2 regions of the Sporosarcina sp. P26b genome follow, and region 2 is predicted to be linked to the other one. Evidence: riboswitches for the same ligand, from Rfam matches in the RefSeq annotation. Region 2 holds a riboswitch; the other holds the start of a gene.
The links. A riboswitch is a leader RNA that binds a small molecule or an ion and turns the genes downstream of it on or off. The one in region 2 is predicted to bind FMN.

Region 1: another riboswitch for FMN. It lies ahead of CSV69_RS03650 (ECF transporter S component); the one in region 2 lies ahead of ribD (bifunctional diaminohydroxyphosphoribosylaminopyrimidine deaminase/5-amino-6-(5-phosphoribosylamino)uracil reductase RibD).

Annotation. Positions count from the first base shown of each region.
Region 1 is NZ_PDYW01000002.1:346,416-354,954, reverse strand. Features, by position in the region: gene CSV69_RS03680 (YpdA family putative bacillithiol disulfide reductase) at 33-995, opposite strand; gene CSV69_RS03675 (metallophosphoesterase) at 1,024-1,788, opposite strand; gene CSV69_RS03670 (hypothetical protein) at 1,897-2,202, opposite strand; gene CSV69_RS03665 (RecQ family ATP-dependent DNA helicase) at 2,351-3,790, opposite strand; gene CSV69_RS03660 (YpbB family protein) at 3,790-4,818, opposite strand; gene CSV69_RS03655 (ferredoxin) at 4,931-5,188, shown strand; gene CSV69_RS03650 (ECF transporter S component) at 5,384-5,965, opposite strand; FMN riboswitch at 6,156-6,290, opposite strand; gene CSV69_RS03645 (hypothetical protein) at 6,363-7,562, opposite strand; gene CSV69_RS03640 (sigma-70 family RNA polymerase sigma factor) at 7,559-8,092, opposite strand; gene CSV69_RS03635 (ATP-binding protein) at 8,141-8,539, opposite strand, start outside.
Region 2 is NZ_PDYW01000001.1:63,796-72,334, reverse strand. Features, by position in the region: gene metE (5-methyltetrahydropteroyltriglutamate--homocysteine S-methyltransferase) at 1-593, shown strand, start outside; gene ribH (6,7-dimethyl-8-ribityllumazine synthase) at 1,206-1,673, opposite strand; gene CSV69_RS00400 (bifunctional 3,4-dihydroxy-2-butanone-4-phosphate synthase/GTP cyclohydrolase II) at 1,686-2,879, opposite strand; gene ribE (riboflavin synthase) at 2,894-3,538, opposite strand; gene ribD (bifunctional diaminohydroxyphosphoribosylaminopyrimidine deaminase/5-amino-6-(5-phosphoribosylamino)uracil reductase RibD) at 3,542-4,609, opposite strand; FMN riboswitch at 4,776-4,925, opposite strand; gene menC (o-succinylbenzoate synthase) at 4,982-6,094, opposite strand; gene CSV69_RS00380 (GNAT family N-acetyltransferase) at 6,084-6,926, opposite strand; gene CSV69_RS00375 (M20 peptidase aminoacylase family protein) at 6,938-8,065, opposite strand; gene cyoE (heme o synthase) at 8,196-8,539, opposite strand, start outside.

The DNA of each region.
Region 1 (8,539 bases), on a different contig from region 2:
CGCCTGACCTATAAGGCAAGCGACTTTTCGATTCACTTCTGTTGTTGGATAGATTGCGCAATCATTCCACCATGGAAACGACCATTTTCGATGAAAATCTCATTGGCATTATTGCCTGCTGCAATGACACCTGCTATAAATAAATTCTCCACGTTTGTTTCCATTGACTCTTCATTGAAAATAGGACGGCCCGACGTCTCATCCACCTCGATACCTATTTTACGTAAAAATGCATGGTCCGGATGATAGCCAATCATCGCAAAGACATAATCACTTTCGAGATCAAACGTTTCACCTTGCTGATTAACAGTGACAGCTTTTTCATTAATTTTGGTAACGTCCGCATTGAAGTACATATCGATTTGACCATTCCGCACTAAACTATCAAAGCCAGGCAAAATCCAAGGTTTGACACTTTTTGAATACGTATCATTACGGTAAACGACCGTAACATGCGCTCCAGCACGCTGTAATTCCAATGCCGCATCGACTGCAGAATTTTTGCCACCAATGACTGTTACTTTTTTATTGAAATACGGATGTGCTTCTTTAAAGTAATGGAAAACAGTTGGCAAATCTTCTCCTTCTACATGTAAACGATTTGGCTGATCATAATAACCTGTTGCCACTACAACATACTTTGCACTATAGACCGCTTTATCCGTTTTCACGGTGAATTGATCACCGTTTTTAACTACATCTTCTACTCGCTCATGGCTATTTATTTGTAGTTCTTCAATTTGTGCAACGGTTCTATAATAGACTAATGCATCATTACGTTTCGGCTTATCCATCGCCGTAATAAATGGCGTCTTGCCAATTGATAACTTCAAGCTTGAACTAAAAAAGGTTTGGTGAGTCGGATAGTTATAAATGGAATGCACGATATTTCCTTTTTCAATTACTACTACAGACAAACCGATATTTTGTAGTTCAATTGCCGCTGACAAGCCACATGGACCGCCACCGACAATTACTGCATCTACAGAATTCATGACATCTACTCTCCTGACTTCTTACTGCCTAATAGCGAACTTCCACTACATGACATTCGGGTTTTGCACCGAGTCGTAACGGTAATTTGGTCGTTCCATAGCCGTTACTGATTAATTTCGCACCGTATTTCGTTAATTGGAAACGCCCTAGATCCTGCAATCCCCATGGCCCAAATCTAATTTGCCCACCATGCGTATGCCCAGCAAGCGACAATTTAGGTTGCAGTTGTTCCTCTACCTTTTTAAACAAAGAAGGGTTGTGCACAGCGAGAATTAAATACTCATATCCACTTGCTGAGTCGATTGCTTTATTGATATCGACGGTACCATTATTCCGATCCTGCAGTCCACACAATCCGAAGCGCGGATGATTTGGTACGGTTGCTGTACTATCTACGAGTACCGTTGCGCCTACTTCATCCATCACTTGTAAAATGTTTTTTCTACCAACTTCTTTATCATTATTACCGAAAATATAAAATAGCGGTCCGACTGAAGACAGCAATCGCATGTTATGCAAAATCCGCTCCATAGGTACACCTTTTTCTGCTACATCTCCGCCTACGATGACCGCATCAATTGCACGCGTACGTAATTCATCGATTAATCGAGGCGAGATAGTACGTCTGTGTATATCCGAAATAAAGAATATATTCAGCTGTTTAGTAGGATTTGGATCAATCGACAAAGTATGCGTTAGCAAACGATTTCGATTGGCCAACGTATACATATACGTCAACGTAGTTATTGCTGATAAAAGAACTGATATTCCTGCTGTTTCTGCCTTTTTCATTTGTCAGCTCCCATAGAAAAAAGCAAAGTATCCACTTTGCTTTTGTAGTATTAATTTCATTAGTAGTATAGCAAGATTCCGATAATACCCTCAACCATTTTACTTTCCTTATGAAACTGCACCCAAGTATTCTGTCATGGTTGGATGAAACCCAACCGATAACTCCACTTTTTCCACTGGCACTTGATCGGGAACGTCAGGGGAATAGAGATCGGATAATACGTAGAGTAAAATAATAATAGGAATTAGCGTAAAGATTGCTAGAAAAATATTAATGATCTTCACGCGACCGTATTTTTCCTCTTTCTTCTTTCCATGTACTTCTGCACGGGAAGGAAGTTTATCGGAAGGCACTTTATCTTTAATCTCTTTTCGCTGCCGTTCAAAATCCATCTTATATTGATCGTTTAACATGTCTAATTTCTCCTTCACACCGCATAATGTCTGTTGCTATTATATGATGCAATTCGTTTATTCATCCGTGAAAAGTACGTCCGCTCATAAACTCATCTGTTTCTATTATGCCGAATTTTGTCTTAAAAGTAAATACAGACAGTTAGGATCAACCTAATAATTGATGCAGTCGTTCACGCCATTGTAACGGCTTAGCGACCCTTTCAGGTAAAGATTCTGATTTCATTAGCCAGCTATCGTCAAGATTCTGGCAGTTTGAACAGCAATCCATTTCTGCTGGTGAGGTGTTTTCGTCAAAAAACTGCACTAATTTTCTCCGTAAGCAACTATCACATTTTATATAACTTTCCATTTCCTCAATTTGTTTCTCTTTTACATGATAAATCTGCTGGATTTGTCGAACGACATTTTCCACATCAAATTGTTCCAAATAATAATCAAGTAGACGGGATGAGACTTCAGACAATCCTGCTTGTTCTGCAGCCAATTGCTCTCCAGTTCCCGCTTGCAATAAAGAAGAATAATAAAGTGTTTGCTGTTCATCGGGCAAATCTTCATAGACAATGAATTTTACTTTCTGAATATCTCGATCATTATACAAAAGAGTGGCGGCTGCTTTTCCTCCGTCACGCCCTGCACGCCCGACTTCTTGTATATACGCACTGGAAGTGGCAGGGATATGTTCATGAATAATTTGTCGAATATCATCTTTATGAATTCCCATACCGAATGCATTAGTCGCGCAGATCCACTCAAGTTCTCCTTGGACAAATTGTTCTTGAATGATTGACCGTTCGTCCTGTTCTTTGCCCCCGTGGTAACTAGCAGTCGCGATGCCTCTTTCTCTGATGATTGCAGAAAGTTCATCGGCTCGCTTTCGTGAAGCTACATAAATTATACCAGGACCGATTGTCGTAGAAAGCCTGTCGATAATCCATTCTGTCTTTGCTAATTCATTGTCCATCTTCAATACACGATACGAAATAGCCGTTCGATCCATCGGCTGACGTTCAATATACGGGTTATTCATTTGCAAATACGTAGTGATATCCCCCACTACTTTTTTATTCGCAGTAGCCGTTAATGCCAAAACCGGTGCTCTTCTTGAAACTGCAAATAGTTCCTTTAAGCGCAAATAGTCTGGACGAAAGTCAAATCCCCACTCTGAAATACAATGCGCTTCATCTACTACGAAAAAAGCAATATGTAATTGGTTGACGAGTTGTTGAACAGGTTTTTGCATCATCATTTCAGGAGATAAAAAAATAAATTTATATTGAGATAAAGTAGACAGCGCTAATTCTTTCTCTTGTCTGGACAAGAATGAATTAATGGCCACAACACGTTTCTCTTTATGTTTACGTAAATTAGCAACTTGATCTTCCATTAACGCAACGAGCGGAGAGATAATGACGACTGCACCATTGAGCATATACGCAGGTAACTGATAGCAAAGGGATTTCCCCATGCCTGTAGGGAAAATCGCTACCGCATCTCTTCCTGCGAGAATTTCTGTAATGACTTCTTGTTGTCCTGGACGAAATGATTCATACCCAAATTTTTGATGCAAAACTTCCTGTAGCTCCATTAGCTCTCCCTCCTTCCAATAATGATTATTAATCGTAGTTGAAAATACGTCAATTCTGGACACTGTTCTTTTAATACACGTAATCGCTTTGTTTGCATCTGTTCTACATGACGCCAAACTTGATCAATTTGTTCGTTTGTCACAAACTCTTCATATGGAAAACTTTCTACATTCGCAGCCATTTCAATAAAATGATCTTCTATTGTACTTAATTTCAAATTCCGCAAAGAAGAAATTTGTTCAACGGTATAACCACGCTCGAATAGCTTCCTCGTTCTCTCAGCGGATTGTGTCAAATACGTGTCCACTCTACAACCTGCAGCTAATTCTTTTAGCAATGGAGTATTTCGTTGTTGGTGAATAAAATCGAGCAACATATGCAATGCTTCTAGATAATAAAGTTGGATCGAACGGATCGGCATGTTGAGACTTTCTGCCATCTGCTCCCAAGTAAAGGCGGTAAGCCGGTTTCCTGATAATCGACCAATCACTATTGTACATTGCAACTCGGGTACTTGAGCGTCTGTTAGTGCGTGTTCCAATTCTTTCTGCAGCGATATAGATAGTGTATTCATCGGTTTTGATTGATTACGCAGAAATCCTTTTACAAATTGCTGAGTAGGCAATTCTTTCTGAATCGGCATGAACATAGTTTCACCTCTTCGCAAATTAGACAAGGTTTGAACTGTCAATGCCAATCGCCTACCGAATTCTCTTTCACGTCCGCGATAGTCCCAGCCATTAAATCGCCACATTTCACTCCCTGTAGCCATTTGACCTTTTGCTGTGACATAAACAAGTTTATCTATATAGATAAGACCGTCCGCCACCATCCGCTCGAGCGCCTGCTGGAATTCGCTTGAGGACAACTGTGGCAACAGTGCGTAGTATGATTTGACTTGATAATATTCGACGTCTTGCAATGTCTGTCCCGATCGTTTCCCACGAAGTATGTGGTAAACACCTTGCGCCGAACGCTCACCATGAAGGCGTTGAAAGATCGTTAGTAAGATGGAATCAAAACTCATTTGCGCTCCCTCCTGAAGAAATAACGTTTTTTTGTTGAAAAGTGATGAAAACAGCTTTAGAATGGAGTAGATACAAAATAGGTTGAGTGAATGGAAGAAGGGAGAAAGACAAATGTCTAGCAAAAAATATACGATTGTCGATCAGGATACGTGTATAGCTTGCGGGGCCTGCGGGGCTGCTGCACCAGATATATATGATTATGACGATGAGGGGATTGCATTTGTTATTTTAGATGATAACACGGGAAACACTGAAGTTCCAGAAGAACTGATGGAGGATCTCGAGGATGCGTTTGATGGCTGCCCTACTGATTCAATTAAAATTGCGGATGAAGCCTTTGAAGGCGATCCATTAAAATATGAAGATTGATTCAATCCCGACAACACTTCCTACTATTGGATGTGTTGTTTTTTTGTTTAGGTTAGGAAGAAATGTCGGCATTAGGATTTGCGAGTTCGAGACACTGCAGGAACGTAGTGACGAGTCGAGTCGCCTCTCCTACACTCCAATCCCATGCAAAAACAACGCCAGCCTTCCTTTTCGGAAAGACTAGCGTTGTTATGATTAAAATGATAATTTCTTTTGTTGCTGAAGAATCCACTTCTCCATACTTCTATATAACATCAATGTGATGACCAATAAAATGACACCCTTGACTAGGTTGAACGGCAAGATTCCTAAGATAATCATCTGATACAATGAGTCGCCAGTAACTGCTGGCATACCAAGGAAGTATGTGTACATCGGCAAGAACACTAAGTAATTCAACAAGCTCATACCTACTGCCATTGCTACTGTACCTGCGAACAAACCTGTCATCAGACCTTTAGCTGAACGATACTTCATGAAGATCCAGTAGATCGGCATAATGAATAATACACCTGTCGCAAAGTTTGCGATTTCTCCTACCGGTACTCCTGTCGGGCTGCCTGATAAGAACCAGTGCATGACGTTTTTCAATAACTCTACGCCAATACCTGCTACAGGTCCCATTGTCATGATTGCCATAACAGCAGGAATCTCACTGAAGTCGATCTTTAAAAATCCGGGCATAGCCGGGATGGGGAAGTTAAACTGCATCAACACCGTTGAAATACTTCCCAATATTGCCACCAAAATTAACTTACGTAACTTCTTGTTATTCACTTGTTCCTCTCTCCTTTTGCGATTCACTTCAAAAGAGGAAAGGCTTGCACATCTGCTGTTCCGCGAAAAATCCCTAAAGCAAAATATGCCTTAGGGAGAGTAAAATGCACTGTTAAGAGCAGATAAATTCAATGAATTTATCCGTCAGAAAACAAGCACCACTTTTGCGTACACAAAAAGATGGCTGCACCTTCACCTTCTCCCATCCAGACTATACTGTCGGCTCCGGAATCACACCAGAATCAGCTGTTAAGCTCGCGGGCTAAAAGTAGAAAACTACTCCATTTCCGCCGGTCGGGAATTACACCCTGCCCCGAAGATGAATCAATATTTAATTATGACTCTATTGTAGCGTAAAAAAACTGTTTTGTAAACTCTACGAGTTTACAAAACAGAATTATTCGTTAATCAGAAACTTAGGGTTTGCACCAATCGGTTTTTCGATTGCTTGTGTAAAATCAAAGCGCCCCCATTGATCTTGTTTAATTTGATCAAACTCTGCTTGCTTATCAAAGCTAGCCGCTGTTAGTAAAATCCCCTCAATCAGTTGCATAGCTTCTTCATATGGTAGATTATTTAAGTCCAGTATTTCACTAAATTTCACGCGCACTTTATTTTTTTCATCCGTAACCGTGAAGTTTACTCCATCAGGAACAACAGACGAGTAGATATCGTTTGGTGTCTCTTTCATCGCATTCAATGCTTCTTCTACTGTAGCGTAAGCCTTACCAAAATTCGTCGAAAGAAATACTTCTCCATCCGATTTCTCAAATCGATAGTATGCCTGACGCGAGTTATTACCTGTTATGATAAGAGGTTCTTCAACTTTCCCTACTCCGTCAAACGTAACGGGTGATGCGTCTTCTTGTAGAAATCGGATTTCATCAAAACCGTAGAATGTATCTTGTACAGACAGATTAAGCATCTCAAGCGTCGCACTCGATCGATCATAAGAATGGTCAGCTGAAAACTTCATTTGAACTTGCTTTCCAACTGATGAAATCGTCGCCATATAAGGATGATACTCTGTGAAGCCAAGCGACACTTCATCTATTGTATTCGCATACTCATTATAGAGTGCCACTGCGTCTGAAGATGACCCTAGACCTTCAGGAAGTCGTTCATTCGGGATCAAGAACGTCACAGGGACAATTGTCGCCTGATCGGTAGCCAGCCCAATACGGAAAGCTGTGTGATCGATGAGATCAGCAGGATAAGCAGCATTGGTAAGTGGCGCTGCAATCTGTTTGGTATAGACAGATGTATCACTTGAATCTTCGGACTGCATTTCTTCACTATTTTCCATCTCGATAGTGCTTGCCGATTCACTCGTTGTTGCTTTATCCATTGATACTTCATTGTTCTGTTGAAGGAAAGTTGGTATGAGTATAGTGAGCAACAGGACCGCTGCTACAGCTGCAATAATTGATGGCCATTTAGATTTTGACGGAATATTCTTCGGCTCTTCAAGTTCTGTAAGTCTGGCATCGTTTTTCAATCGTTGCAAGATCTCTTCTTTGGACCGCCGATCTTCCACGACTGGCATATGACGTAAACGTTTCTCCATATCGTCTTCATTCCACTTATCGTTACTCATCTCATCCCCCCCTCCTTCACAGAACGTACGTCAAGTTTCGTTTTCAATGCTTTTATTGCACGATGCTGTGTTGTTTTCACTTTGCTTTCGGTCCAATCCAAAACTTCTGCAGTTTCAGCAACCGAAAGATCTTGGAAAAACCGCATGAGGATGACCATCTTTTGATCCCCCGTACAAGTGTGCAATACTTCCAGCAATTGTTTCTGTTGTTCATCCGCTTCAATGAAATGCTCAGGTAGTTTATCAGTTGCGGTCAGTTGCTGTGTTTCCCAATCAAAATGAATATTAGTATGCTTTTTGATAGTTGATTGTTTTCGAAAATAATCAATAGACACATTTTTCGCTATCGCAAACAGCCATGTTTTCTCGGAGCTTTTTCCTTCGAAACGGCCGTAGGATTTAAGAACACACACATAGACTTCATGCATTAGATCTTCCGCTACCTCCCGATGGCGAGTTAGATAAATCAGGAAGTTAAATACATCGCGGTTATAATCTTCATACAAACGTTGGAAAACAGAGTCATCCATCCAATCCCCTCGCTCTGTAATAGTAGTCGTTTCAGTACAGGAAAAGTTTCATTTATTTATTGCGTCAAATGGGAGCGAACAAATAAAGATCGTTCCTTTTTCATCACCACGTGTCGCTAAAATCGACCCATCGTGTGCTTCCATAATATTTTTTGCAATAGCTAAACCAAGACCCGTTCCGCCTTTCCCTCTAGTTCTTGCTTTATCGGCTTTATAGAAACGTTCAAAGACGAACGGCAAGTCTTTTTCGGGAATACCGACGCCTGTATCGGCTACTGTAATATCGAGCATACCAGCAGATTTGTAGACGCCTAACGTCACAGCTCCACCATCCGGGGTGTGACGGATAGCATTGTCAATCAAATTGGTGAATACTTGTTCTAGACGGTCTTCGTCAGCTGTCACAAGTAGAGTATTCATTTCCTCAGTTTCTAGCGACAAATCTAC
Region 2 (8,539 bases):
TTCGTGATGATTTGTCAAGAGAAGAAGTGACAAACCAAATTGCACTTGCTTTACGCAAGGAAGTCGAAGCGCTTGAAGCGGCAGGTATTCATATGATTCAAGTAGATGAGCCAGCACTTCGTGAAGGTCTTCCGTTGAAAAAAGCTGAATGGAAACACTATTTAGATTGGGCAGTCAATGCATTCCGCGTGTCTACTGCATCCGTAAAAGATACGACGCAAATCCACACGCATATGTGCTATTGTGATTTCAACGATTTTATTGAGGCAATCAGCGCACTTGATGCAGATGTCATCTCAATTGAAACTTCACGTAGTCACGGTGACTTGGTTGAAGCTTTCAATGAGTATCACTACGACAAAGGAATCGGCTTAGGCGTCTACGACATCCATAGTCCACGCGTCCCAGCCGTTGAAGAGATGACGGAGATTATCAACAAAGGCCTTGAAGTTCTCGAGCCCAACCAGTTCTGGATTAATCCCGATTGTGGTTTGAAGACAAGAAAGCGCGAAGAAACGATTGCTGCATTAAAGAACATGGTCGTCGCTACTGTACAGGCACGTGAAAAGTTAGGCGTAGTTGCGGTTAAATAATGAATTTAGAACTGTCTAAGAAACTATATTCGTTTCTTAGACAGTTTTTTTCTTTGAAAGTTTTTATTAGAGTAGCTGACGCTGGTGTTCGTGAGGGGATTTGCGCTTCGGAAGGACGTATTTCCGGAGGGTGGGCGGTGAACCACCTCTAGTGCAAAGATGTGCTCCTAACGCTTCACTTTTACTCGCAAAAGCCGTAGTTCGCTATGGCTCTCGCACCAATCTCTTGCAATGCGAGTAAGCGATACTCTTTGTAGTGCATTAAGGTTATGGTTATGGTTATGGTTATGGTTATGGTTATGGTTATGGTTGTGATTAATGTTGAGCTTTCAAGGCTATGAGCGGTTATCAAGGTTCTATGATCACTTAGATGAATCTATGAGCACTCGTGGCGTCTGATAGAGCGGATTCTGCGTGCTATAGAGCGCAAAATGTGTTCTATGAGCGCTCAAACGGATTCTATGAGCGAAAGCTGGATGCCGAAGCTTCCATCCCCTTGCGCTCACTAAGTAACTAACTATCCATAAACTCTTGCTCTTAAACATAACAACACAAAAAGGATGCCCCATGAAGTAAGTAACTTCAGGAACATCCTTTTTTTCTACTCACTAATCAGTCAAACTGCTTCGTGAGGTTCGCCATCTCAATAGCAGACACCGCTGCGTCCCAACCTTTGTTGCCTGCCTTAGTCCCCGCACGCTCGATCGATTGCTCAATCGTATCCGTCGTTAGCACACCAAAGATCACCGGGATTCCAGATTGCATACCCGCTTGAGATACACCCTTTGCCACTTCATTACAAACAAAGTCAAAGTGAGGTGTCGCGCCGCGGATTACTGTACCGAGCGTAATGACTGCATCATACTTTTTAGAATCCGCCATCTTCTTCGCAATCAGCGAAATTTCAAATGCTCCTGGTACCCACGCTACGTCTACGTCCGCTTCATCTACACCATGTCGTTTGAATGCGTCTTGTGCACCGGATAGTAACTTCCCAGTGATGAACTCATTGAATCGACCTACAACAATTCCTACTTTTAAGCCTGTACCTACTAAATGCCCTTCGAATATATTACCCAATTTTATCTCTCCTTATAAAGTTAATAAATGACCTAGTTTTTCCGCTTTTGTGTGTAAGTATTTTTCGTTCGCTTCATTAAATGGTAGCTGAATTGGAACACGTTCGACCACTTCCAACTCATATCCTTTTAAACCGGCAATTTTCTTCGGATTATTCGTCAACAGACGCATTTCTCGAATGCCTAGTTCCCGCAGTATTTGCGCACCGATTCCGTAGTCGCGCAAATCCGCCGCAAATCCAAGCTTTTCATTCGCTTCCACTGTGTCAAAACCTTGTTCTTGCAGTTCATAGGCTTTCAGTTTATTGATCAAACCTATACCTCTGCCTTCTTGGCGCATATAAAGCAATACACCCCGTCCTTCTTCTTCAATCTGAGTAAGCGCCGCGTGAAGTTGCGGACCGCAGTCACAGCGACAAGAACCAAAAACGTCGCCTGTTAAACATTCCGAATGGACTCTTACCAAAAACGGTTCTTCTGTCGTGACGTCCCCTTTTACCAACGCCACATGTTCTTTACCTGTCATAGTTTCAGTATAGCCAACCATGCGGAACTCTCCGTAATCTGTAGGCAACTTAATTTCCGCTTCACGAATCACTAATTGCTCTCGTTGTAGACGGTAATGAATTAGATCTTGAATCGTAATTAATTTCAAATTCAGTTCTTCGGCCATCTGACGTAATTCAGGCACACGCGCCATTGTTCCGTCTTCACTCATGATTTCGCAAATCACACCTGCTGAAGCACTCCCTGCTAATCTTGCCAAATCCACAGCAGCTTCAGTATGTCCAGTCCGTTCAAGCACGCCTCCCGACTTCGCTATAAGGGGGAATACATGCCCTGGGCGTTTGAATTCACTTGAAGTTGCAGTGGACTCCATCATTTTAACGATTGTATCAGCTCGTTCAAATGCGCTAATACCCGTATGTGTAGATTGATGGTCGACACTGATTGTAAATGCCGTGCCATGGGAATCTGTATTATGATCGGTCATCATGGATAAATCCAGTTGCGTAGCTTTCTGTTCCGTAATCGGCACACAAATCAAGCCGCGACCTTTCGTTGCCATGAAATTGATAATTTCCGGTGTGACTTGATCAGCCAGCGCAACGAAGTCCCCTTCATTTTCTCGGTCTTCATCATCCACTACGATGACAACTTTTCCTTGACGTAAGTCTTCTAATGCTTCTTCGATTGTATGAAACATCCTCATTCACTCCTTCACATAAATCCGTGTTGTTGTAAAAAGTCTTTCGATAACGTTTGACCATTGTCTTGTCTTTTCTGCAGCATGTTCTCGACATATTTAGCGAGCATATCGCATTCAAAATTGACCATCTCACCTATATTCTTTTTTGCAATGACTGTCATTTCTTGTGAATGCGGGATTAAAGAAATTGTAATATCTGTATCTTTCACTTCAAAGATTGTCAACGATGTCCCATCCAATGCAATAGAGCCTTTATGTACTAAATATTGGCCATATCCTTCTGGTAGTGATAAGCGGATATATAATGCATTATCAACTGTTCGCTTGTCACGAATAGTCGCTACACCATCTACATGTCCCGTAACAAAATGTCCGCCAAGCCTGCCGTTCGCAGCAAGGGCACGTTCTAGATTCACCGTGCTTCCTGATGTCAATTGTCGTAAAGAAGTTGAGGTTATGGTTTCAGGCATAACGTCTGCTGCGAATTGATTTTTCGTAAAGCTTTTGACTGTCAAGCAAACACCGTTCACCGCAATGCTGTCGCCGATACTTACATCGGTCAATACAACAGATGCAGCTATCGTCAATGTCATGGACTGAGCACCTGGTTGTATATGTTTAACCGAGCCGATCTCTTCGATTATTCCTGTAAACATCGCTTAATCACTCTCTTTCGGTACCGCAATGATTTTTATGTCAGGTCCAATCATTTCTACACTTTCAAATGCAAATGGAAACGCATCATCCATCAATTGTGGGTCAAGTCCACCAATCGGTGTCAGAGAACCTGTTCCACCCAGTAATTTTGGGGCTACATAACAAATGACTTTCTGCACCACACGCGCTTTGACGAATGACGCATTAATGGCCGCGCCACCTTCTACTAGTAACGTCATAACTCCACGTTTTCCTAATTCTAGTAGAATGTCTTCTACAATCAACTGGGGTTTCTGCATGCGAATGATCTGAACATGCGGCTTCCTAAGTAACTTTTCATGCGATAGTTCTGCATATTTTCCACAAAAGATCCATGTCGGTGCTTCTGTGTTTTGAATCACTTGACTAAACTCTGGTGTTCGTAAAGATGTATCTAAAATGACTCGAATAGGATGTTTTCCACCTAGGGGCAGTCTGGTGGTGAGAAGAGGATTATCATGAAGAAGCGTTTGAACGCCTACTAAAATTGCATCTTGCGTATGGCGAAGTTGATGGACATCGAGTCGCGCTTGCTCACTCGTCACCCATTTACTATCTCCTGTTGAAGTTGCAATTTTACCGTCTATCGTCATAGCTGTTTTCATTGTCACATGAGGTGTTTTATTTTTAATAAAATGAAAAAATGATTCATATAGTTTTTTAGCGCGTTCATTGTAGAGACCTTCAGTTACTTCTACTCCCGCTTCAAGTAGTTTCGCTATACCATTACCTGCTACAAGCGGATTGGGATCCGTTGTGGCGATATAGACATGCTTGATACCTGCTTGAATAACAGCATTTGCACAAGGAGAAGTTTTACCAGTGTGTGAACAAGGTTCAAGTGTTACATACAAATCGGCACCTGTTGCTCTTGCTCCTGCCATGTCTAGCGCTACACGTTCCGCATGGCGCTCCCCCGCTTCTAAATGCGCACCCATCCCTATGATTCTGCCGTCTTTTACTAAGACCGCACCTACTGGTGGATTGGGAGAGGTTTGACCTGCTACGTTCTCTGCGAGTTGTAAGGCCATTTCCATATACTCCTGATTCACTCTGCAACACTCCAACTTACGGTATTCCTCTAGTGACAATTCTACATACAAAAAGCCCCGCAATATTTTATGCGGGGCTTGTAACCATAACAAAATAAACGTTATACGCAGCAATGAAAAAATCATTACATGTAGTATATACGTACTGTTCCTTCTCTCATCCAGACTTTAACTGTCGGCTTTGGAGTTTCACCAAATCCACCTTCTGCTTTATATAAAGCATCCGGGTCACGGACTAAGAGCTTGTTAGCTCATCACCGTCGGTAGGGAATTACGCCCTGCCCCGAAGGAAACATATTCGATTAATTAAGAGTCTAGCATACATATTCCGAAATTGACAATACTGAATATTTATTCAGCCGTAAATACCCACTTATCTACCGTGAATCTTTCAATCGCATCCATATTAGGCGAATAGCCGATTCCATCGTCAGTCGGAACCGTGATGTAGCCATTCTCGGCAACTACTTCAGGCGAAATAATATCTTGTTCCCAGTAACGTGAAGATCCTGCTGTATCGCCAGGTAAAGTGAAGTTCGGTAGGGTGGTCAATGCTACATTTTGTGCACGTCCAATACCCGATTCCAACATGCCGCCACACCAAACATCAATTCCTTTTTCTGCACAATAATCATGGATTTTCTTCGCTTCCGTCAGTCCACCCACTCTACCGACTTTCACATTAATAATTTTGCAACTACCGATCTCGATCGCTTTCCGAGTATCTTCAAGTGAATGAATACTTTCGTCAAGACAGATCGGAGTCTTAATTTGTTTTTGCAGCGTTGCGTGATCAATAATATCATCTGATGCGAGCGGTTGCTCTATCATCATTAAATTGAACTGATCCAATTCCTTTAACAACTCTACATCATCTAACGTATAAGCGGAGTTTGCATCTGCCATCAAAGGGACATCCGGATACACTTCACGGATAGCTTTGAGGACTTCTATGTCTTTTCCAGGTTTGATCTTTACTTTAATACGCTTATATCCTTCATCGATGAAGTTTTTGATAGTCGCTAATAAATCCTCTACATTATCTTCAATGCCAACACTGATTCCTACTTCGATACGCTCGCGCTTTCCACCGAGCGCAGCGGCTAACGTCATATGATGACGCTTGGCATACGCATCCCAAATAGCTCCTTCAATTGTTGCTTTAGCCATATTATTTTTACGTATATGTCCGAATAAACCCGTTACTTCATCGGGATGTTCAATAGACTTACCTAGAACGGCAGGTATTAAGAAGTCACGGAGCATATGAATCGTTGTTTCCGTCGTCTCTTCACTATACCAAGGGGCTGTGAATGCGACAGACTCCCCCCATCCTTCGTTTCCGTCATCGTCCGTTACAGTTGCTAGTAGGAAATCTTTCTGCTGCATCGTTCCAAAACTCGTTGTAAATGGATGTTTCATCATCATATTTATTCTGCGTAATGTAACCGAATTAATTCTCATTAGATAAGCTCCTTTGATTAGGCAACGGTATGATAGAACGCTTGCAGAATCGATAATATGCCACCGTGTCTTCGGTTATACATACATCAATCAAAGCAAACCCTCCCTCACACAGTTGTCGAAATATGGTTCTCGTCTTCATTCGCCATTCATAGGCTAGTTCTGGTTTTTTCTGCTTTATCAATTGTATATTCTTTGGCACAGGCACTTCCATTGCTTCTGCCAGTAGCCATTTATTTGTATCAGGCATGCGTAAGATAGGAAATGAATCGCTGTCTACACTAGTCTCAAAAGGGCGACTGTATTGTAGATTGGGCTGCCATTTATTCATGACACGCGCACTATCAATCCACCAAGCTACTTGGAAGCGGTCAGTTGGTAAACCTTTGTTCAGCCCATCATCCATTTTGCCATAACAATCCACTATATAGTCATAGCACACTCCAAATAGCTTGGAAGTATTCAGGTAGGCGTTGCGGCTTTCGAGAGGATCAAATGTCCAAACTATTAGCCTGTATCCCATTTCTCGTGCAAGTCGAAGTTGTTCGTCTTTCAACAGCTTTCCAATTCCCAGCATCTGAAATTCTTTGTCTACTGCCAGCATATGAGAGCATAGGTATACCTGTCCTTCTGTATAACCTGTAAAACTGTAGGAATAACCGACCATTTGCTCTTTTAGAAATGCCCCGACAATTAACCCGCCATTTTTGACAGCAGTCATTGTTTGATGGACAGGGATAGGCTCCATTCCCCAGATTTTCTTCTCGAGTTTTTGCATCGCATACAGGTCTTTAAGTTCGGTCACTTTTCTAACTTTAATATCCAGGGTCATGACATCACCTTCTACTTTTTTGATTGAAACGTTAATTCTAAAGCAGTCGTTAAGATTTCAACTCCTGTTGCTAACGCGTCTTGATTGAATGTCATATGCGGATGGTGAAGTCCTGGTGTTAAGCCACATCCTAAACCGAGCATAGTGCTTTTGACAGTAGGACGCTGTACAGAATAAAAGTGGAAGTCTTCTCCGCCTGGTGTGACAACAGTACGAGTAGCTTTGTCTTCTCCCACTACACTGACAATTGCTTGGTACATCAATTCTTCCGCTTCAGCATCCACTTCCGCAGCTACCATTTCCGCCATTACATCATAATCAATAACTACATCATATTGCGCAGCAACTGCTGAAATGACACGTTCAACATGCTGATATAACTCATCCATTACTTTATTCTCTTGTGCACGCAAGTCTAAACTGAACTTCGCATTGCCTGGAATAATGTTCGCGGATTCTCCTCCAGCCTGGAACATCGTCATTTTCGCCGTGTGAGAAATAATCGGATTACAATGAATGGACTGCAATCCACTGACTAGTGAAGCACCTACTTCAATCGCATTTTTCCCTTGGTGAGGACGCGCGCCATGCGCTTCAGTTCCTTTTATTATACCACTTACCATCTTTGCCGCCCCATGACGTAAAGAGGCCGTGGAGCAACCGTCATCCATTTCATCCGCAGCACGCACATGAACGCCAAACAAGTACTCAATGTCATCAATAATCCCCTGATCAATTACAGCTAATGCACCTTTCCCTTTTTCCTCTGCAGGTTGAAAAAACACTTTCAATGTGCCTTTTTCAGGAATTCCACGTTCTTTGGCCATTAGCAGTGCACCGATCCCCATCGTCATATGTCCGTCATGACCGCATGAGTGATTTGCTTGATATACGCCGTCTACTTCCTGCCATAGCGCATCTATATCCACACGTAATCCGACTACCGGCTTGCCTTCACCAATTGTGACAGACAAACCTGTCATCCCGTCAAACAAATTGACATTAAATCCTTCACGCTCAAGAAATTCTTTCAAATAACGTGTTGTTTCTGTTTCTTTCCAACTGACTTCCGGATGCTTATGTAAATGCGCAAACACTTCGTCTAATTTCGGTTTTAGCAACCGTACCTGCTCTTTCATTAAAGCGCCCCCTATAGCAAACTTCATCAAATTATTTAATAGTTAATGCTGACTTTTCAAACTTCTTAATAAGTCTAACATAAAAAAGACTCCCGCTTCACACTGTGAAGGGAAGTCTGTTCTGTATTTATTAAAACGTCCAAAGAATCATCATACCGAACAATAACGTCATGTAATTGACTGAGTATAAGAACATAAAGTTGGCCCATTTATAATCATCTTTTGCATAGAAACCGTAAATGCTAGCTGCAATATATCCAATGTTCATCAATGTAGCGATAACAAGGAAGGTAGTACCGAACATCGTTAAGAGGAACGGTAATGGCAGGAGACATAATACATAATAAAGCATTTGACGTTTTGTAAAAGCAAAGCCGTAAACAACAGGGAGCATCGCAACATTCGCTGCGCTATAGTCATTGTATTTCTTCATGGCGATCGCAAATGTATGTGGCATTTGCCAAATGAATAGTA